Regions from separate parts of the Neobacillus sp. MER 74 genome, predicted to be linked through region 3. Evidence: riboswitches for the same ligand, from Rfam matches in the RefSeq annotation. Region 3 holds a riboswitch; each other region holds the start of a gene.

Region 1 (5,563 bases), on a different contig from region 3:
AGAAGGAGAAATTGTGATATACGAAAATTAAGTTGATCCAATTCACTTGAAATGATATCTAAATATTTCATCTCCGGATGATCAGCTTTCAGTAATTGGATAAATCCTTGAACAGATGTCAAGGGGTTTCTAAACTCATGAATAAAGCTTGAGGTCATTTGCCCAAGCAATGTTAATCGATCCTGATGTGTAGAATCAATGTGCATTGTTTTTTCTTCAATAATTTTGTTTTTTGCTTCTGAGTAATGGGATACAGCATAGTATAAAAATTTATCGAAACAAAAATTTACATTGTTTAATGCTTCCTGCATGGCTGCCCATGGAATCCCAGTAATGCTTAAATGGCTGTATAGAACTGTTCTGCCAAGATTAACATTATAAACAAAATCACCAAGGTTAATATCAGCCAAAACTCTTTCTTCCGATACTTCAATAGCAAGTTTTTCAATTATGTCTAAAAGGTCTTTTTCCGTCATTTTATGCATATTAAGTAAAACATCGAGCAGAGCCTCGCCGTTTTCGTGAATTTTTAACTTAAAAGGATCCGTATTAGTGGTAACAATGGCATTTTCCCAATCTTGAATTAATTTCTGTTTATTTTGATTGAAAAAATCAATTAAATCTGTTTGGTTTTCCGTGAACATGCCGTCTTCCCCCTATGTTATTGACAAAAAACTCCTTACTGTACTTATTCGAGACATAAATAGAAATACCTCCTTTATTTTAAAATAAAAGTCTTGAATTTTATTCATATAGTCTTAATTGCTGATTCGACTAGGTAATAATAACGATAAGAAAGTATATTTTCCTTGTAAATGTGAATAAAGAAGAGTATATTTTTTTCTATGGAAACAATTGAATACTTCCACAGGGGGAGCTGCTATTCTTGCGGCTGAGAGTGAACGGTTAAGTTCTGACCCTATGAACCTGTTAGTTAACACTAGCGTAGGGATGTGGTTTGCCGATTATGAAAGCAATGCAGACAATCCTTAGCGTCGTGCATTGCTTTTTTTGTTCTTTATTTTATTGCACATCTTGTAATAGGAAGACTTCTAACGAGTCCAAAAATTGGGGGAGACGTTGTGAATCAAAAAAGAAGCAACACATTATTTATCGCTGAGGTGGCAGTTTTTTCTGCTTTAGCTTATTTATTGGATTTTCTAGCCGGAATTCTATCTTTAAAGATATGGCCACAGGGAGGTTCGGTGTCAATTGCCATGGTACCTATCTTTTTAATTGCTTATCGTTGGGGGATAAAAGGGGGCTTGTTAACAGGATTTTTACTAGGTTTATTGCAGGTTATCCTTGGATTCGCTCAAGTATACACATTCTTACAAGGATTTATTGATTATTTTCTTGCCTTTTCAGTTGTAGGGTTAGCGGGTGTCTTTACTGGTCTGGTGAAGGAGGCGATATCCAAAAATGAAAAAGGTAAGTGGATGACATATGTTATTATCGGTGCATTCTTAGGAAGTGCCTTAAGATACATCTGCCATGTTATTTCTGGCATCGTGTTCTTCGGTGAATATGCGCCAAAGGGGCAGCCGGTGGCCATTTACTCACTCCTATATAATGGAACATTCATGCTGCCAAGCTTCATCATCAGTGCAATCATTATCATCATTGTAATGAGTGCGGTACCAAAGAGATTATTTTCAAAATAACATTTATTAGTAATACGAATGGAAAAGGGCTTCAAGCTCTTTTCTATTTTTTTTATAAAGCGATTGTCGTTGATTCATGAAAATTCTTCAAACTTTTGACAAATTTATTAAGCTTTTTATCTCAAAAAAAGTGTTAAAATACAAGAAAGATAATCATTCTCAATTAGTGGAGATAGGGTGATATACATGTTTGGTTCATTAAAAGTAGGAGATAAAGGGAAAATTATTGATATTTCTCTTGTAGGTCACCTGGTACAAAGACGATTACTTGACTTAGGGATTACTGAAGGCTCTGAAGTGTGTGTAAAGTGTGTCATGCCATTTGGCGGTCCAATTATGATTGAATCTTGCGGACAATGTGTGGGTATTCGCCGTAGAGAAGCAGTTCGAATGAAAGTGGAGAGAATATAATGGACATCGCACTTATTGGAAATCCTAATACTGGGAAAACTTCATTATTTAATAATCTTACAGGTTCCTATGAGTATGTTGGTAATTGGAGCGGTGTCACCGTTGAAAAAAAAGTTGGTGTTTTTAAAAATAATATTGGTCATTTGACTGATTTACCTGGTGTGTATACACTTAATCCCTTATCGAAGGATGAAGGGGTAGTTACATCCTTCTTTCTTAATGAATCAGTGGACCGCCTGCTAAATATATTAGATGCTTCACAATTAGAACGAAATTTACATCTAACTTTGCAATTGCTTGAGTTTGAAAAACCAGCATTTATTGGACTTAATATGGTCGATGTAGCAAATAAACGCGGAATTCAAATTGATACATCTAAACTTTCTGAGCTTCTCGGAGTCCCGGTTGTTCCTATTGTGGCGAGAAATGGAAAGGGCTGTGATAAATTAGTTGATGTCATATCGACTCAATCAATCCAGCCTGCTAAAAAGAATCTTGTTTACTATGGTAAAGAGGTAGAAGCTGCAATTGTTGCTTTGACGGCTGAGATTCATGGCAAAACCAACCTTTCTGGACGATTTCTAGCTATTCAATATTTTGAAGGTAATGAATATGTTAGAAACTATGTAAATATTATTGTTGGCGAGAAAAAGCTTAATGATCTAATTGTTAACTTGGAGTCAACCTTACAAACACTTTATAATGTAAAATCATTAGCAAACTATATTTATCAAAAAAGAAGAGAAGCAATAGAAAAAATTGTTGTCGAAGTGGCCGTAAAAAGTAACTTTGACATTCCGCTTTCTGAGAAAATTGATATGATCGTTACCAATCGCTTTTTAGGAATGCCTATTTTCTTACTGCTTATGTATGTCATGTTTATGCTGACTTTTGATTGGCTCGGAACACCATTATCTGATGCTTTGGACGGATTTTTAACAGGACCCATTACGGCAGGATTTGAGTCAGTTTTAACCGCCATTCATGCTTCAAATTTTATTCATGCATTAATTATTGATGGTTTAGTTGCTGGGGTAGGCGGCGTACTCGTATTTGTGCCGCAAATTTTTATCCTATTTTTCTTTATTTCTTTATTAGAAGATTCCGGGTACATGGCCCGTGTTGCATTGGTAATGGACCGAATTATGGAGTCAGTTGGGTTAAATGGGAAGGCATTTATCCCTATGATGATTGGCTTCGGTTGTAATGTACCAGGAATAATGGCTGCCAGAACAATAGAGACACCACGGGAAAGGCTGGTTACCATATTGCTTACCCCGTTAATGTCCTGTTCAGCACGATTACCCGTGTATGCGTTATTTGTTGGAGCTTTTTTTGCGCGAAATAAGGCTTTAGTTGTGCTAAGCCTATATGTCCTTGGGATTGTAGTTGCATTGGTCCTAGCTAAAATCTTTTCGTCTACATTACTAAAATCGGAAGCTTCATTATTTGTTATAGAACTGCCCCCTTACCGTCTTCCCCAGTTTCAATCACTGTGGAGGAGTACTTGGGATAAAGGAAAAGGGTTTGTTAGAAAAGCTGGAACATTTATTTTTGCGGGTTCTGTCTTTATCTGGTTATTATCTTATGCTGGCCCCAATGGTTTAAAGGTTGACATGGATGATAGTTATTTAGCCGCGATTGGGAATATGATTGCCCCAATTTTTGATCCAATTGGATTTGGAACATGGCAGGCATCCGCCTCGTTAATTACAGGGTTCTTGGCAAAAGAGGCCATTATATCTACCATGAATATTATTTATTTTGTTCCGAATGATGCAAGTTTGCAAGGGTTATTGGCGAACTATTATACTCCGCTTGCTGCCTATAGTTTCATGGTTTTCATTTTGTTATACATCCCATGCCTTGCGACAGTAGCAACGATCTATAAAGAAACAAATTCAAAAAAATGGACAGCTTTTTCTATGATTTATGCATTTGCAATTGCTTATGTGCTTTCTTTGATCATCTATCAAGGCGGCAAATTGTTAGGACTTGTTTAATTCTAGAAAGAGGTGGAGCAAATGATTGCCAATATATTAATTGGAGCAACTATTTTTGGGTATGCATCATGGGCTTTAGTTAGGTTTATTAATAAATCAAAAAAGGGAAAATGCGGGGCATGCGATTTGAAAAATTCATGTTCTAGCAATTGCGAAATACCACCTAAATCCCTATAAATAATTGAAACTGTTATCTAAAAAGATAGCAGTTTTTTGATGTTAGGATTTGAAGATATAAACAAACTAGTGTAAAATTACACTAGTTGTAATTGAAGGAAGGGCTTAACTTGACCAGAGATGAAATTATAATGCAGGTTTCTGAAAAGCTTCGCCTTATACGGACGGAAGTTGGCTATACACAGGATAAAATGGCAGACATTATTGGTGTTTCTAAGAAAACACTTGTTCAAATTGAGAAAGGTAGAGTTTTAGCCAATTGGTCTACTGTCGTTTCGATTTGTGCACTTTTTCGTGAAACTGAAACAGTCCAATTTTTATTTGGGAATGAGCCGCTGGAGGTGTTAGAAACGGTTGCCCGCGAAGGGATAGATATTCGGAAGTCAAAAACGCTTGGCGGCCGGATTTGGTGGAGAGTTGTATCGAAAAAGAACGGGTATATTCTTCAACAAAATATTCTCAGTAAACATTTTCGGATTTTGGATGAAGAAAATTATCGGATCTTTAGCAGTATTGATGAAAAGGTATCAAAACACCGTTTTAAAGAATTAACGAAAAATGAATAAACGACTGAAAAAAGATGGGAATTCGCCATCTTTTTTCTTTTTTTTGGAATACTAAATATTGTCATAAAAACTTTCCCTATTTACGAAAATTAATCAATGATAGATTACTGATAAAGGATGTTTTTCAATTGGTATTAAAAGAGAAAATTAGGACTATCTTTAATAACTTGAAAAAGTGGCACTTGCTCCAAATTATGGTGCTTTCCATGTTAATCATTATCTTAAGTTTTTTTGGACTACTTTATTATTTTTCTAAGGATGCAGATATATCAGGACTTAAGAACGAACTGCCACAAGCAACCGTGTTTTATGATGTGAATGGAGATATAGCTAGTAAAGTGTCGGCGAATAAAAATGAAGGTGTCTCTATTAAGCAGGTTCCTAATTCAATGAAAGATGCGATTGTTGCGATTGAGGATCGTCGATTTTATCAACATAGCGGTGTGGATTTGATTGGGACATCAAGGGCGCTCGTCCGTGACTTAAAAGCTAGAGGAATGGTTGAAGGAGGCAGTACGATAACGCAACAATTAACTAAGAATACACTTCTCACTTCACAAAAAACCTTAAATAGGAAAATGGAGGAAGTTTTTTTAGCACTACAAATTGAGCGGGAATATTCAAAGCTAGAAATTTTGCAAATGTATTTAAATCAAATTTATTTTGGTAATGGTGCATGGGGGATTAAAACGGCTGCGAGCAAATATTTTGCCAAAGAGGTTAAAGACCTTTCAATCAGTGA
Region 2 (5,563 bases), on a different contig from region 3:
AGTTAGATACAGAAAAGCCAACGGCAACGATCGATTTGCCAGCAGTCAGTCAGCTTTCTATGCAGGATGGAAAGAACCAAATTAAAATTCCCATCACCATAAGTGAAACGGCAGATATGGAGGTAACCATTGTTGATGAAAGCGGCTGGGTAGTTCAGACTTGGTTAGGACGCTACTTGAAGGGGACAGCGAATTTTTATTGGGATGGAAAAAACAGCCGTGGCTTTAATGTAATCCGTGGAAATTACTATCCAATTGTAAAACTCACCGATCTTGCTGGGAATAAGAATGAATATACAGCACGTGACAAATCCATTCTGATTACAGAAGGTTTCGGTTTAACCTTGAAAAATTCCAACTTACGCTCGGCAGCCACCACTCAAAGCACCATCCTAACAACAATCCCTGCTGGTTCAGAAGTGGTGATAACTGGAGAAACGGGTGATTGGTATCAAATTGAGTACAGGATTATCAGTGCGGTTCTGAAAGGATATGTCTCCAAACCATTAATTAAAGTTCCATCCAATCAGGAGATTCAAGCAATCGAAAAGGCGAGGACAAGGACAAACGTCAATGTTAGAACCAATCCTGGAACTCAGTATGATACAAAGATTGTGCTTCCGATGAATACAGATATAAAAATTTATTCCGCAATCGGAGACTGGTATTCAATCGAATACAAGAAAGACAGCAGTACTTTGGATTCTGGGTATGTAGCAAAATTTACTGTAACCCTCCCAACGGTATCAACTGTTGTTTACACCGTTGTTGCGGGCGATTCTCTCTGGAAAATTGCCCAGAAGAATGGGGTTACGATTGACTCCATCGTTAAAGCCAATAACCTCGATCCTAATCAACCAATCTACATTGGCCAAAAACTAACCATAGTAAAATAATCCTTTTCCATGCATAGGTGAGAGATCAGAATATATGAAAGGTATAAAAAGAATTTATTTGACATTTCTAATCGACGTGTTAACATTATCCATGCAAGGGAATTTTTAAAAATGAATAGATAACAATCCGCTAGAGGTGCCTTTTTAAAGGGCTGAGATTGAAGTGATACTTCGGGACTCTATGAACCTGATCTGGGTTATACCAGCGTAGGGAAGTGGAAACATGGATATTTGAAGGATCATGTTTATATTTCAAATTATCAACCACTTTCTTATCAAAAGGAAGTGGTTTTTTGTTTTTCACTTTATTTCATTGAGCTTCAGATTCTGGATTATAGGGGGTGACTTGTATTTTAACTAGTGTTAAAGAGTTACATATTATATCCAATGGTCAAATGCCGATCGAGCAGCTATGTGAAATTGTCATGGATATTCATCCGTATGTAACCGCGATTCACTTACGCGAAAAACAAAAAACAGCGAGGGAACTTTTTCAAGCAGTGGAACTTCTAACAATGACAAACCTGCCGTTATTAAAGATTATCATCAATGATCGTGTGGATGTTGCCTTAGTTACAAAGGCTGGCGGGGTTCAATTAGCTTTTCATAGTTTAGATGCAGCCATTGTCAAAGGGAATTTTCCTCAGCTTAGGGTAGGAAGTTCCATCCATTCCTACGTGGAGGGACAAAAAGCAAAAGAAAAGGGTGCTGATTACGTCCTTTTCGGTCATGTCTTCCCTTCGCAATCAAAACCAGGAATGCCCCCTAGAGGTCTTGATGAATTATCAAGGATTACACAATTAGAGGTTCCGGTTATTGCCATTGGAGGCATAACTCCCGAGAATACAGGGCGGGTACTAGATGCTGGGGCAAAAGGAATCGCTGTCATGTCAGGAGTATTAGAAGCTCGCGATCCATTAGTAGCAGTAAAGGCTTATTTAAATGTATTAAGAGATGGAGATGGAACAAGTGGGAAATTCATTTGATGTTGCCATTATCGGAGGGGGGATTAACGGATCCTCTATTGCCTATCAACTATCAAAAATGGGCAAAAAAGTAATCATAATTGAGAAGGATAGATTGGCTTGCCAAGCTTCCAGTGCGGCGGCTGGTATGCTGGCAGCACAAGCGGAGATTGAACAAGATGGTCCTTTATTCCAATTGGCATTAAAGAGTCAAGCAATGTTTTCTACACTATCAAGTGAGTTATATGAATATACAGGAATTGATATCGAGTTTGTGAATAAAGGAATGCTGAAGATTGCAGAAACGGAAGAAATAGCAATAGAAGTAAAAAAACAGGTCAACTATCAAAGGAATTGGGATCCAATGATAAAATGGCTGGATTCAACGGAATTACTAGAAATGGAACCGTCTTTGGCACCAAGTGTTGTTGGAGGTATGTATCTCCCTAACGATGGACATGTGCAGCCAGCAAAGTTAACAAAAGCGTTTGCAAATGCGGCTGTTTATTTCGGAGCGGAAATTCGTCAAAATACGGAGGTTCTTTCATTTATTTTTGAAAACGGTCAGGTTAAAGGGGTTAAAACGACCAATGGTGTCATACATAGTGAACAAGTTGTCGTGGCCACCGGAGCTTGGGCAGCGAAATTAATGCGTGAATCGGGGCTGGACATTAGCGTGTATCCTGTTAAAGGAGAATGCTTTTCCGTTCGAACGGAGGAGCCGATTATTAACACGACTATTTTTTCCGACAAACGCTGTTATCTGGTACCAAAACGCAATGGGGAAATTTATATTGGTGCTACCATGATTGAAAATACCTTTGATAACAAGGTTACCCCCGAAGGGATTGCTTCATTAATAGAAAGAGCGACTCAACTAGTCCCTCAGATTAAGGAAGCAGCATGGGAGCGAGTGTGGTCAGGATTCAGACCGCAGACAGGCGATGGAATCCCTTATATTGGCGAGCATCCAAGCTGTAAGGGATTGTTCGTTGCAGCAGGGCATTTTCGAAATGGGATTTTATTAAGCCCTATTACAGGGAAAATAGTAGCTGACCTATTAGCAGGTAGACAGCAAGATGAGGCACTTCTCGCAGCTTTTCACCTTGAAAGACACAAAGAGACAGTTGGTTAGGAGATTAAAAATGGAAGTAATATTAAATGGCGAGTATATCCAATTACCAGAGCATGTTGTATTTGTTTCAGATGTTCTCAGGCATTATGAAATCCAGGATAAGGTCATTGTTGTGGAAGTAAATGGTGAAATCTTAACCAAAATAGATCACCAAAGTACTAGATTAGCAGATAAAGATCGAATTGAAATAGTCCATTTTGTAGGAGGCGGTTGACATGTTAAAAATAGGTTCATTATCCTTTCAATCTCGTTTGTTTCTAGGAACAGGAAAGTATCCAAGCTACGACATCCAAAAGGAAGCAGTGGAAGTTTCCAAAGCAGAAATCCTCACGTTCGCGGTAAGACGAATGAATATTTTTGAATCAAGTCAGCCCAATTTTTTAGAACAGCTAGACACCAATAAATATACGCTGCTGCCAAATACAGCAGGTGCGAAAACAGCGGCAGAGGCCGTCCGTATCGCAAAATTAGCAAAAGCATCTGGCCTCTGCGATATGATTAAGGTGGAAGTGATTGGCTGTAATCAAACATTACTTCCTGACCCGATTGAAACCCTAAAGGCGACAGAAGAATTAGTAAAGGAAGGATTTATTGTCCTCCCTTATACCTCAGATGATGTTGTTTTAGCTAGGAAACTTCAAGAAGCAGGCTGTCATGCTGTCATGCCAGGGGCCTCGCCAATTGGATCTGGTCAAGGTATCATCAATCCCGTAAACCTTAGCTTTATTATCGAACAGGCTGTCGTTCCTGTTATTGTGGATGCTGGGATTGGCTCACCAGCCGATGCGGCTTTAGCGATGGAATTAGGAGCCGACGGCGTCTTATTAAATACGGCTGTGTCAGCGGCTAAGGATCCGGTAAAAATGGCAAAAGCAATGAGACTAGCGATTGAAGCTGGACGTTTAGGCTATGAGGCTGGCCGAATCGAGAAAAAGAGATATGCTTCAGCAAGCAGTCCAAAGGAAGGAATGAGTATCGGGTGATTAATCGGTACTCACGACAAGAACTTTTTTCACCCATTGGAAAAGACGGGCAGCAGCGAATTTCCGATAAACATGTACTCATAATTGGAATGGGAGCACTCGGATCAGCATGTGCCGAAGCACTTGCCCGCGCTGGGATTGGTAAACTAACCATTGTTGATCGTGATTATGTAGAATGGTCCAATTTACAGCGGCAGCAGTTATATACAGAGGAAGATGCCAAAAATCGAGTTCCTAAAGTAATAGCGGCCAAAAACCGCTTAACAGCGATAAACTCTTCTGTGAAAATAGAGGTAATCATTGCGGATGCCTCTGTGTCAGAGCTGGAAGACTGGGCCAAAAACGTTGATCTTATTATGGATGCAACGGATAATTTCGAAACAAGAATGATCATTAACGATGTATCCCAAATGTATGGTGTCCCCTGGATTTACGGTGCTTGCGTTGGAAGTTATGGAATCTCCTACACGATCATTCCTGAGAAAACACCTTGCCTTTCTTGTTTAGTAGAAACCGTTCCTCTAGGAGGATTAACCTGTGATACAGCTGGAATTATTAGTCCAGCTGTGAACATGGTCGTTTCTTTTCAAATAAGTGAAGCATTGAAAATCTTGGTGGGTGACTTGGATTCATTGCGAAATAAACTTGTTTCTTTTGATTTATGGAAAAACCAATATAGTTCCATACAAGTAGATAAGTTGAAAAAGAGGGATTGTCCTTCATGCGGGGAAGAACGTACTTACCCTTATTTATCATTCGAAAATCAAACCAAGACAGCCGTCCTATGTGGAAGAGATTCAGTTCAGATACGTCCTGCGATTCCAATGGTTCGTGATTTGGAAGCTTTAGAAAAATTATTTGCGATTCGAGGGGGAGCCGTGGAGCGAAATCCCTACCTTTTATCGTATACTGTGAATCCTCACCGATTAGTAGTTTTTAGAGACGGAAGGGTTTTAGTGCACGGAACGAAGGATATTTCCAAAGCAAAGGCTCTATACCATAAATATTTGGGTTAATAAAAAAGCAAATAGACTAAACAGAAAAAATTAATTGAATATTTTTACAAATGGGTATAGTATTAAAGGTGGATATAGGGATATATGCTCTAGTCTACTTGTGAGTGTTAGAAAAAGGTCAGTGAACTCTTTTTATAGGCAATGAATCTCTAGACCTATTGATGCTAGAATTTAAGCCAAAATAAGCCGTAGAAACTATACGCTTATTTTGGCTTTTTGATTTTTTATATGAGAATTAAAGAGAGGTGGGGGAAAATGGAGAGGGATGAGATAAAACGTCTAAACTTTCTGCTTCAAATATATATCGATGTCAATGTGGATAAGGATTTCTCTGTTTTATCAAAAAATGCAGACCCATTCTTTATACTAAATATGGATGGGCGATTGGTGTATGTGAATGATGTTTGCGAAACTCTCTTAGGTTGCTCCATACCTGAATTATTACAGATGAGGTTGAGTCATATATTCCTCTCCAAATGTTTGAATGAATCACAAACGTTCTTCTTCGAAAAGAGCCGGGAAAAACTAACAAATTTTGATGCAAAGATTAATATGAGACCCGAATTAT
Region 3 (5,563 bases):
CTAAATCCATCCAAGGCGGCCACTGTAATGGGAAAGAAACAAACAAGGGTGATGACAATCATTTTGGGCAATAACCCAAAACCAAACCAAATCACCAGCAGTGGAGCAAGAACGATAATGGGAACATTTTGCGATAAAATCAATAATGGATAGAAAGAATCTCTTAAAACAGGTACCAGATGAAATAAAATGGCGACTGCCAGTCCAATGAATGCTCCAACTACAAATCCAAATAATGAAATTTTAACCGTTGAAAACACATCTGGATAAAAATCATGCCAACCGGCAATGGCCTCTGTGAAAATCTTGGATGGCGGCGGAAGAAGCCATTCCGGCACTTCTGCTATTTTCACGACAATCTCCCAAATGACAAACAAAAGGAGGAGAACCAAAATCGGTCTCCACCCTTTTACAAGATTCTTTCTCATGATCGATATTTCTCCGTTAAGTTATCCATGGTAATCCCTGTTGGCTGATAAAGGATTTTCACTTGAGAAATGACATTTTTGCTTCCCATTTCAATCATTCGTTCATTCATTTTTGAAATCACCGAAAATAATTCGTGGAGTTCGCCTTCCATGGTTGTTTCTAACGGGTGTACCTCATATTTCACACCAGATTCAGCAATGACTTTAATCGCTTCATCAACGTATGGAATAACGTCCTCGCCATTCGTTGTTTTCGGGATGATTTGAATGCTGATTAATGTATTCGCCATGTTTTTCTACCCCCTATTGTTTTGGTAAAAACTCATTTGTAAATGCTTTTTTCGCATCTAATTTCTTGTCAAGAAGCTTATTCTCATACATCCATTGAGCATAATTTTCCCAAACCTCTTGCTTTTGAATTCCCCATTCCTTTGCATCATCCCGATATTTCGGAGACAACCATTCTTGACTCTTCTTTACAAGCTTTGGATCTAAATCCGGTGCGGCTTTAATCAGGATATCTGCAGCTTGATCAGGGTTTTTAATCGCAAATTCATAGCCCTCGGCAGCGGCTTTTACGAATGCCTTAACCGTTTCAGGGTTTTGTTCGATCATTTTTTCGTTGGTTTCTAAAACAGGTGTATAGTAGTCCAGTTTGTCAGAGTAATCTGTTAAGTAAACCATATTAATCTTTTCATTTCGAAGCTCCGCTTCTACACCAGTCCATCCATAGTAAATCCAAGCAAAATCGATGTCTCGTTTCACAGCCGTAAAAAAGTCCGTATCCCCCATGTTCACGATTTTCACCTTATTGTCATCGGCGTTTTCCTTTTTCATGAGAGAAGTGATGACAGATTTTTCGACTGGCGAACCCCATCCGCCGTATGTTTTTCCTTCAAAATCCTTCGGAGATTGAATCTTTTTGCCAACAGGTGAAGCGAATCCAGATGTATTGTGCTGAATCACTGCAGCGATCGATACGAGCGGCACCCCTTGTATACGTGCCTGGGTAATTGCTTCTTGGTAGCCAACACCAAATTGCGCCTTGCCAGAAGCTACTAGTTGATCAGCACCGGACTCGCCCGGCATGATAATATCCACATCCAAGCCCTCTTTTTTAAAGAATCCTTTTTCTTTTGCTACATATAATCCAGTATGATTGGTATTTGGAGTCCAATCCAGTACAATTGAGACCTTTTTAAGCGGCTGTTTTTTTTCTTTTGTGTTTTCTGTTTCTTTTTTGCTGCTGCATCCAGTCACTAGAAGGACTGAAAGGAGTAGTACTAGCCATTTCTTCATGTTGTATCCCCCATATGTAAAATAAAATCTAAAGTGAAACAAATGAAATAGAGCGAAACCTCAGTGTTAGTTAGAGGGCAAAAACTTGCTTAAATAAAATAAAGCACTCAGGCAAAGAACCTGAGTGCATATCAGCAAACAATTAATTGTTTAAGAATATGTTCCCTCCGCCGGTATCAACCAGATCAGGTTCCAAGGGTAATCGTCTTACGGACTAAATCTCAACCGGCAACACCGGTTCCCCCACATTTCATCGTTTTTCAGTTATTATTTTACTATTATATCAGTCAAGGCAGTCAATGCCAACTTATTTAATGTATTTATGCTTCTTTACAGCTGCCTTCCCTTTCCCGTATACGTATGAACCTACTTCAAATTGGCAATGGCCTGTATCCAATCCTTTCAACTAATACAAAAAAGATGCCCCATTCCAATGGAACATCTTTTTCTATTGAACCTTATCCTATTTGCTCCTCTGTCCCTGTTTCTTCAGAAGTCACATCCTCAATGGAAACAAACTCCTCCGACATTGGACGAAGTTTCTTGGATATCGCATGCTCCTGAAGGCAAAGACCTTCCGCCAGATGACGCTTTACAATTGTGTTTCCCACTTCAGGGGTTACATTTTTATACCAAGTCCCGGACGGATAGACGATGGCAACGGGAGCGTCCTTACATCTCCCATTGCAACTCGTTCTTGTTGTATGTATGTGTGAATCTAAGTTTAAATTTGGTCACCTCAGAAGAGCGATCTTGTCTGGCTTTTTTTAATAAGAATATTGACTCCTCTGTCATGACGCCAGTATAATGCATCATCTTGTTATTCACCGCTTCATTCACGGCAAAAATGTAGTCATTTATAGCTATGGCTTTTAAAGTGTCATGCCTTCTATCTTGTTTGACTGCCCTCCAAAAGTCTGACTTTTCCCTGAGGATTGAGAAGGTTATGAAACAAATTCTTAAATGACTCTAGAAGAAGGTCTCATCATCTTCTGGAAAAAAAGTAGAATTTTAAAATGGTCTACAATACAAAAAGAAGCACACGTTCACGTTCCATGTACTTCCTTTAGTAATATGGTTGAATTCGTTGCGTTCAGGTTAGGCTACAAAAACCATCTAGACTGTTGGACTTTTCCCCAAGCATATTTACCTGCATTGAGGAGGAAGTAGACAACCCTTGAGCAGAAGGAGGAGCCGCCATTCCAGGGGAGCCCTTTCCTATAGCGAATCCAATCGTGAATGTGCCAGGGAGTTAATAGGTCAAATTTATACATGTCCCAAATCTTGCATTTCCTTTTCTTTGAATCTGCCGCATCAAGTATACTGTTGACCGCTCGGCGGGCCGCCTCATTTGCCGCTTCCATCGACGCCAGATCCGTATTTGTACGCACATAATCGGAAGCCAGGAAGAGATTGGGGATCTTTGTAAAAGCATAGGGTCTTAAGCTCCACGCAAAAACTTTGTTTATAAGCAAAGGCTCACTATTGATCATTTTGCCGGAATCGTCGAATTGAATGCCCGGATCCAAAAACCAAGAGTGAACATCCTCATCCCGGAGCAGTACTTCTTCGTGATTTAAGGCTTGTTTCAGCTGTGCCCATACTTCCTCTTTAATTTCTTCTTTCGTGCATTCGATTGCCTTTTTTCCTAAAAGCATACCTGGTTGGTTCCATTCCGAAATATCAACCGAAATAATGCCCCTAACCTGACCATCCCCATATGCTCGAAAATCCTTCCTGTCCCAAAATTGCTTTTGTGAAATGGCCGTAATCGCCCACGGAGAATCCATAATGATCAGATGGCCGTTTACAATGGGCACATCCCGTTTCATAAAGAACTGGAGCCCGTTCATCCAATCAACATCTTTGGCAAGCTTCTTCAATCCTATCAGCGCCGGGTCCGCTCTAAGCATATCAGAGGAAACTAGTGGGGCCATGGCTTCCACCGGGAGAGTACTTAAGTAAAAGTCTGCATTGACATACTCGTCCTTTCCTGCCCTATTGATATGGACACCCGTGATTTTGCCTTCATTGAGTTGAAAGCCGCACACGGTTGCATTGGTAAAATAACGAACTCCTTTTTGTTTTAAATAGCTGATCCATGGATCGATCCACACCTCATTGGTTGGGCCGTTCAGGACTCGGTCCGAATCATTAGTCGGCGTAAGGATACCGATAAGGAGTTGGGAAAGAACCGTACCGAAGGTCTTGGCGCTTGCTTCTGTAGATTTCGCGGCAACCAATGAGCGGGAAAGGGAAGCAAACACTTCATGGAAGTTCTTCGATTGGTTATCTCCATCTAGATAATCCCACCAGCTAATCCTTTCATATTCATCCATGATTCGTTCCCTGCAGCTCGTCATCACCTGCCAAAGCCGCTCCGTAAAGAACACCACTTCTTCCTCTGTAAGTCCCCAATCCGAATCAAACAATGCTTTCAAGTTCTTTTTGATACCGGTCATCGATTTCGGAATGGAAGTGGAGATGGCGACTAGTTCATGATCAAAGCGGGCAAGTCCCATTTCCCGAGCTGTTACTAATTGATCATAAACGCTTTGCTTTTGGTCAAAAGGGATTCGTTTCATCGTATCAATGATATGGCGATAAAATCCGGGAAAGCAACGGAATCCGTGTTCTCCCGGTAGATTTTTTCTGCCGCTCGTCCCGGAATGGGGAACAGGAATCGAGCGTGCTTTTCCACCCGGAATGGTTTTGCTTTCGTATACCGTTACGTCAAACCCTCTTTCTACCAGTTCATGTGCCGCACTAAGGCTAGCCACCCCTCCTCCCAAGATGGCCACTTTCTTCATGAGCTCACCTTCCTTGCATAGTGGATTAGAGTAATCCAATATATGCAAAAGGAGTTGGAGTTGATTGGACATTCTGTAACCTTGGTAACCGGACATTGGCCATGTCAGCAGAGATCATTTAAAGCTCATTACGTATTTTTCTATTTTTTATGAAATATAAAATCATAGTATTTCTATATAACCTTCCGTCCCGTTCACCCGGATTCTCTGTCCGTCCTTTATGATCCCCGTGACGTTTTCAACTCCTACGACGGCCGGAAGACCATATTCGCGGGCAATGACAGAACCATGTGTCATTAGTCCGCCTACTTCTGTCACCAAGCCTTTAACAGCTACAAACAGCGGAGTCCAGCTGGGATCCGTGAATGTAGTTACGAGAATATCCCCATCCTCTATTTGAGTTTCCTCCATTTTTAAAATGACACGTGCGCGGCCCTCGATGATGCCGGATGATACGGGGGTTCCCGCTAAGGCGCCTTGAGGGATATCATCGGTGTTGTATGCACCTGTTAGGACCTCGCCCTCAGACGTCATCACCCTTGGTGGTGCCAACTTCTCAAAAACTTGATAATCCCCTTTTCTCTTATTAATCATCTTGTAATCCAAATGCTTGGTTCGAACGGTTTCATAAAGCTCCTCAAAAGATAAATAGTAGATGTCTTCTTTTTCTTGGATAACCCCTTTTTGAACAAGTAGAGCGGCCTCCCTCAACAGCGCCTGCTTGTAGATGTCGAAACGTCTAATGTAAGCGTACTTGGGATATTCCCGATAGCCAATATAATTTCGAAGAACACTGATCATCTTTTCTGTCTTTTTTGCCTTTCGTTTGCCGCCGGGCAGTTGCTCCAAGCGTTTCAGAAGATCCTGCGCTTTCTGCTCTGCCTTCCACTTGCCTTGCTCAAATTTAACTCTGCTCGAATGAGGAGGAAAATTCTTTATATTGCTAAGAATCATGGGGATGAGTGCGGTGGGCTGTTCTCTCCAACGGGTCCTTGTTAGATCGATCTCTCCAGAACAGCGCATTCC
Region 4 (5,563 bases), on a different contig from region 3:
AATGAGAGTTCTTTAAGGGGGAGCAGGGGATGTTTCCATTAAAAGTTATATTGATAGAAGATGACCCGATGGTTCGGGAGGTTCACCGCCAATTTATTGATCGGGTGGAGGGATTTTCGATAATCGGCGTTGCTGCAAACGGGATTGAAGGTCTGAGATTAATCAAAGAGCTCCGGCCCAACCTTGCCATTATCGACATTTATATGCCATATATGGGTGGATTGGAGATGCTAAGAGAACTTCGTTCAGAGCTCTATTCCGTTGATGTAATTGCCATAACAGCGGCCAGCGATATGGAAACCATCCATGGAGTTCTTCAACAAGGTGCGTTCGATTATATCATGAAACCATTTACCTTTGAGCGTATAAAAAAATCACTAGATAACTATAAAACTTATCGTATGAAATTAGCGGAAAAGAAGGCCCTTTCACAAGAGGAACTTGATCACATCTTATTCATTGATCAAAAAGAAGAATGTGAAAGAGACAACCTGCCAAAGGGATTAAATATGAACACTTTAACAAAAATTACCGACTTTCTTTCGCAAGAGAAGGAACCCGTCTCTGCTGAGGAGGTGGCTGAAGGCATTGGTATGGCTCGGGTAACAGCACGAAGATATCTTGATTATTTAGAAAAAGAAGGAAAAGTAAAGATACATATCCATTACGGGGGTGTGGGAAGACCAGTCAACCGATATGGAGTGTAAATATAAAATACGATGTTTGTGAAATGGGAGGGAGCATGTTGGACTGGAACATCAGGATTGAAAAACCAAAACTCCGTTTACAGACGACGATTACCCTGCTAGTTTGCATTGTAGTTGTGATGGCATTGTTTGTTACCGAGATATTAATCACTAACAGAATTTCACAAGAAACAAAGAAAGGGCAAGCTGAGAAAGCCACGGATATTGCGCGGATTGTTGCCCAATCGTCCCTTGTGATAAACGGGTTACAGAATAAAAAAGCTGAGAAGGATATCCAAACATATGCGAATGATATCAAGCGTTCCACCCATGTTGAATTCATCGTCGTCATGGACATGAATGGAATAAGAAAATCACATCCTAATCGGAATCTATTAGGCCAGCATTTTGTCGGGGGAGATGAAGGTCCGGTATTAAAAGGGAAAGAGCATATTTCGACTGCCGAAGGAACATTAGGATTATCATTACGCTCGTTCGTCCCTGTATTTGATAAGAAAAATAAACAAATAGGGGCCGTTGCCGTTGGGATCTCGTTAGAAAAAGTAAATCTGGCCATCGAACAGAGTAGAAGAATTATTTTGATTGGAGTCGGTGTGGGTGTTTTAGTTGGCATCCTAGGAGCTCTGTTTTTGGCAAGAAAAATTAAATCGATTCTGTTTGGCATGGAGCCTAGTGAAATAGCCAAACTGTTGGAAGAACGAAGTGCGATGCTGGAATCAACCAAGGAAGGGACGCTGGCGGTTAATCAAGATGGGATAACCACTCTCCTTAATAATGAAGGGGTTAGGCTCCTCCATATGGCCGGTATTGAAGGTCCTTTTTTAGGGAAAAGAGTGGACGAATACATGCCAAATACCAAACTTTCTACCGTCCTAGGGACTGGGGAAGCACAATTAGATCAAGAGCAGGAAATCAATCATATTACCATCCTAACCAACCGTGTCCCTGTAATCGTGAAGGGAAAGATTGTTGGAGCAATTGCCACCTTTCGGAAAAAAACTGAAATCAAGGAGTTAGCTGAACAATTGACCGGAGTCAAGTTATATGCAGAGGCACTTAGAACCCAATCACATGAATTCATGAACAAACTGCATGTAATCTCAGGTTTGGTTCATATGAAGGACTATCAAATGGTTTCGACGTACATTACCAAAATTGTGAATCACCAGCAGTCTGAGGTAGAATTTGTCGTCAGTCGTTTTAAAGATCCTGTATTAGCAGGGTTTATTTTAGGAAAACTTAGCTTTGCAAGGGAAAAAGGCTGTGAAATGATCATTGATGGAGAAGGATTGTTACCAGAACCGCACAGGCAGGAAACAACACATGAAGTGGTCACGATTCTTGGAAATTTAATTGATAATGCACTGGATGCGGTCGCGGACCAGCCCCTTAAAAAAGTAACGGTCAGGTTTGATTATTATGAAAATATCCTTGTGTTGGAGGTCCATGATACAGGACAAGGTATCGATGAGGAAATTATAAATAGCTTATGTGTGAAAGGATTTTCAACTAAGGGAGAAAATCGAGGAATTGGTTTATTTTTAGTACAGCGAAGCTTGGAAAAATTAGCAGGACAGTTAGAAATTCATTCTCAAAAAGGGAAAGGGACTGCTTTTATTGTTACGTTCCCATACAACAGTAAACAGTAACGATATTATGTTAACCTGATTATAAAAATTTGAAAAAATAATTATATTATGTAAACTACTATACGTTGTAACTATTTTCTTTACATTCTAGTTTCATAGCGTTATTATGTACTTAATTTAATAAACTAATCGATCTACTAGGGGTGCCCTGTTATCAGGCTGAGAGAAAACGCTATGTTTTTAACCCTTTGGACCTGATCTGGGTAATACCAGCGTAGGAAAGTAGCCAAGTGAATGTTTTTTCTCTGACTTACTAACCAGGTCCATTTATGGATCTGGTTTTTTTATTTTTTGGTTGTGTTTAACTTGTCTGTTGATTTCCGTTCCAGGCACTTCAATCAACAAAGTGCCAAAACACATGCTATATATTAAAAAGAAATGGAGAGATTACAATGGAAAAAATTAGTTTATATGAAACGTTGGAAAAAGTAAGAGAGGTAAACCCGCTTGTACATAATATCACCAATGTCGTGGTAACGAATTTTACCGCGAATGGGCTGCTCGCTTTAGGCGCTTCGCCTGTGATGGCGTATGCTGCTGAAGAAGTGGCGGAAATGGCTAAGATTGCTAGTGCACTGGTTTTGAATATTGGTACCTTAAACCCACAAACGGTGGATTCAATGATTATTGCTGGAAAAGCAGCCAATGAATCCAATGTACCGGTCATCTTTGATCCGGTTGGTGCTGGGGCTACCACGTACCGAACCGAAACGGCGCAACGAATCATGAGGGAAGTCAATGTTTCAGCGATTCGGGGAAACGCGGCTGAAATTGCAAATGTCCTTGGTGAAAAGTGGGAAATTAAAGGTGTTGATGCGGGGGCGTCAGCGAATGAGGATATCGTGAGCCTTGCGATTAAAGCAGCAGAGACTTGGAATTGTGTGGTCATCATCACAGGAAAAGTGGATGTCGTCTCAGATGGCGAGACTAGCTATCTTGTTAACAACGGCCACCCAATCATGACAAAAGTGACCGGTATGGGGTGCTTGTTAACCTCAGTGATTGGGGCGTTTGCAGGAGTGGAGAAGGACCTGCTTAAGGCTTCCGTGGGAGCTTTGACATCCTATGAGGTTGCCGCTGAAAAGGCAGCAGCGAAAACAGCTGAAAAGGGATCAGGAAGTTTCCAAATCGAATTCTTAAACCAATTATCACTTGTTTCAAATGAGGATATCAATCAATATAGTTCTTTCAAAAAAGTTAATTAAGTGGGGTAATTTAAATGAAAAAAGCATTAACAATTGCAGGTTCAGATAGTGGCGGCGGGGCAGGAATTCAAGCCGACATAAAGACATTTCAGGAATTAGATGTATTTGGAATGTCGGCGTTAACAGCAGTAACAGCCCAAAATACATTAGGAGTTCACGGAGTTTATCCAATGTCGAGAGAGGCTGTGGTCAAACAGATTGAGGCGATTGGATCGGATATTGGTGCCGATGCTGTGAAAACAGGAATGTTGTTCAATGCTGAAATCATCGAGGCGGTTGCCGCTCAAATCAAGATTTTTGGTTGGGAGAATGTAGTGGTTGATCCAGTTATGATTGCCAAAGGTGGCGCATCACTGCTGCAAATGGAAGCTATTTCTGCCATGAAAAAATGCTTGTTGCCAGTTTCCAAAGTAATTACACCGAATATCCCGGAGGCAGAAGTCCTAACGGGGATGACTATTCTGACCTTAGAGGATAAACAGGAGGCCGCTAGAAGACTCCATGATTTAGGTGTGAAACACGTTGTGATTAAAGGCGGTCACGATGAAAACCAATCCGAGTCGACTGATTTATTGTTTGATGGGAAGGAATATTACACCTTTACAAGTCCGCGAATTGAGACAAAGAACACACATGGTACTGGTTGTACTTTTTCGGCGGTAATTACCGCCGAACTTGCTAAGGGTGCGACTGTTTATGAAGCCGTTTTGACAGCGAAAGATTTTATTCAAGCTGCGATTGAAGATCAATTGGAGATTGGTCAAGGGCATGGGCCTACGAACCATTGGGCGTATGGAAAAAGAAACCTTGTAAAGGAGCTACCCGTGTCATGATTGATTTGAGAGAGGCGTTACGTGTTTATTTTATTATGGGCAGCAACAACTGTTTGAAAGAACCCGCTGAAGTATTAAAGGAGGCAATTTCAGGAGGGATTACGCTTTTTCAATTTCGTGAAAAAGGGGAAAGTGCACGAACTGGTTCTGAAAAATATGCACTGGCAAAAGAACTCCAAACTCTTTGCAGAAACCACCAAATTCCTTTCATTGTGAATGATGATATTGACTTGGCTGTGGAGATTGATGCAGATGGTGTTCATATCGGGCAAGAAGATGAATCGGTAAAAATGGTACGAGAGAAAATCGGTGCGAACAAAATTCTTGGGGTATCCGTCCATACGACAGAAGAAGCCATGGCAGCGATCCAAGAAGGAGCAGATTATTTTGGAATTGGCCCTGTGTTTCCGACAAGGACAAAAGCGGATGCCAAGCCATCGCGAGGGACGACACTGATTGAAAAGCTAAGAAATGAGGGTTGTGAAATGCCGATTGTTGGCATCGGGGGGATTACGATTCAAAATGCTCGGTCCGTGATTGATGCGGGAGCAGATGGAGTTTCTGTAATTACGGCTATAAGTCAGGCAGAATCCCCTTTGGAAGCTGCGAAAGCATTAAGAAATAGTGTGATGTTTAAAGGGGTGGTCTAATCCGTGAATAAGACTCGCAAATTGACGTTGACGGCCATGATGATTGCGATTGGAACACTTACAAGTAACCTATTCTATATTCCAATCGGTTTTACAAAGGTCTTTCCAATTCAACATTTTATGAATGTCATATCAGCGGTGTTGTTAGGACCTTATTATGCTGTCGCTCAGGCCTTTGGTGTTTCATTGCTTAGAAATTTGTTGGGAACAGGATCGCTTTTTGCCTTTCCGGGGAGTATGGTGGGAGCCTTGCTCGCCTCACTATTATTCTGGAAAACTAGAAAACTATATCTAGCTCTTATTGGTGAAGTAATAGGGACAGGAATCCTTGGTGCCATGCTTTCTTACCCTATAGCTACTCTTTTCCTTGGTCAAAAGGCAACATTATTTGGATTTATTCCCTTATTTATTTTCAGCTCGTTTGCAGGGGCGCTGCTAGGGTTCCTTATTCTAACTGTTTTTTTAAGAAAGAAAGTATTGATTGTTAATGAAAATGACACAACCATCAGGAATTAACGA

What was found. Region 3 has a riboswitch for thiamine pyrophosphate ahead of M3610_RS23045 (ABC transporter substrate-binding protein). Riboswitches for the same ligand answer to the same signal wherever they lie in the genome.
Region 1: another riboswitch for thiamine pyrophosphate. It lies ahead of thiT (energy-coupled thiamine transporter ThiT); the one in region 3 lies ahead of M3610_RS23045 (ABC transporter substrate-binding protein).
Region 2: another riboswitch for thiamine pyrophosphate. It lies ahead of tenI (thiazole tautomerase TenI); the one in region 3 lies ahead of M3610_RS23045 (ABC transporter substrate-binding protein).
Region 4: another riboswitch for thiamine pyrophosphate. It lies ahead of thiM (hydroxyethylthiazole kinase); the one in region 3 lies ahead of M3610_RS23045 (ABC transporter substrate-binding protein).

The regions. Positions count from the first base shown of each region.
Region 1 covers NZ_JAMAUV010000001.1:741,236-746,798, reverse strand. The annotation lists gene M3610_RS03705 (histidine kinase N-terminal domain-containing protein) at 1-644, opposite strand, end outside; TPP riboswitch at 861-969, shown strand; gene thiT (energy-coupled thiamine transporter ThiT) at 1,083-1,664, shown strand; gene M3610_RS03695 (FeoA family protein) at 1,851-2,075, shown strand; gene feoB (ferrous iron transport protein B) at 2,075-4,078, shown strand; gene M3610_RS03685 (FeoB-associated Cys-rich membrane protein) at 4,100-4,255, shown strand; gene M3610_RS03680 (helix-turn-helix transcriptional regulator) at 4,366-4,821, shown strand; gene M3610_RS03675 (transglycosylase domain-containing protein) at 5,016-5,563, shown strand, end outside.
Region 2 covers NZ_JAMAUV010000012.1:37,583-43,145, forward strand. The annotation lists gene M3610_RS18575 (outer membrane protein assembly factor BamB family protein) at 1-896, shown strand, start outside; TPP riboswitch at 1,019-1,127, shown strand; gene tenI (thiazole tautomerase TenI) at 1,238-1,882, shown strand; gene thiO (glycine oxidase ThiO) at 1,866-2,996, shown strand; gene thiS (sulfur carrier protein ThiS) at 3,007-3,210, shown strand; gene M3610_RS18595 (thiazole synthase) at 3,212-3,979, shown strand; gene M3610_RS18600 (thiazole biosynthesis adenylyltransferase ThiF) at 3,976-4,995, shown strand; gene M3610_RS18605 (ATP-binding protein) at 5,251-5,563, shown strand, end outside.
Region 3 covers NZ_JAMAUV010000022.1:48,582-54,144, forward strand. The annotation lists gene M3610_RS23035 (ABC transporter permease) at 1-428, opposite strand, end outside; gene M3610_RS23040 (MTH1187 family thiamine-binding protein) at 425-718, opposite strand; gene M3610_RS23045 (ABC transporter substrate-binding protein) at 732-1,727, opposite strand; TPP riboswitch at 1,873-1,982, opposite strand; gene M3610_RS23050 (hypothetical protein) at 2,186-2,338, opposite strand; partial or broken gene M3610_RS23055 (transcriptional regulator) at 2,505-2,663, opposite strand; gene M3610_RS23060 (hydroxysqualene dehydroxylase) at 2,831-4,537, opposite strand; gene ppsA (phosphoenolpyruvate synthase) at 4,700-5,563, opposite strand, start outside.
Region 4 covers NZ_JAMAUV010000013.1:83,178-88,740, reverse strand. The annotation lists gene M3610_RS19500 (response regulator) at 30-707, shown strand; gene dcuS (DcuS/MalK family sensor histidine kinase) at 743-2,356, shown strand; TPP riboswitch at 2,486-2,594, shown strand; gene thiM (hydroxyethylthiazole kinase) at 2,749-3,561, shown strand; gene thiD (bifunctional hydroxymethylpyrimidine kinase/phosphomethylpyrimidine kinase) at 3,576-4,394, shown strand; gene thiE (thiamine phosphate synthase) at 4,391-5,044, shown strand; gene thiW (energy coupling factor transporter S component ThiW) at 5,048-5,560, shown strand.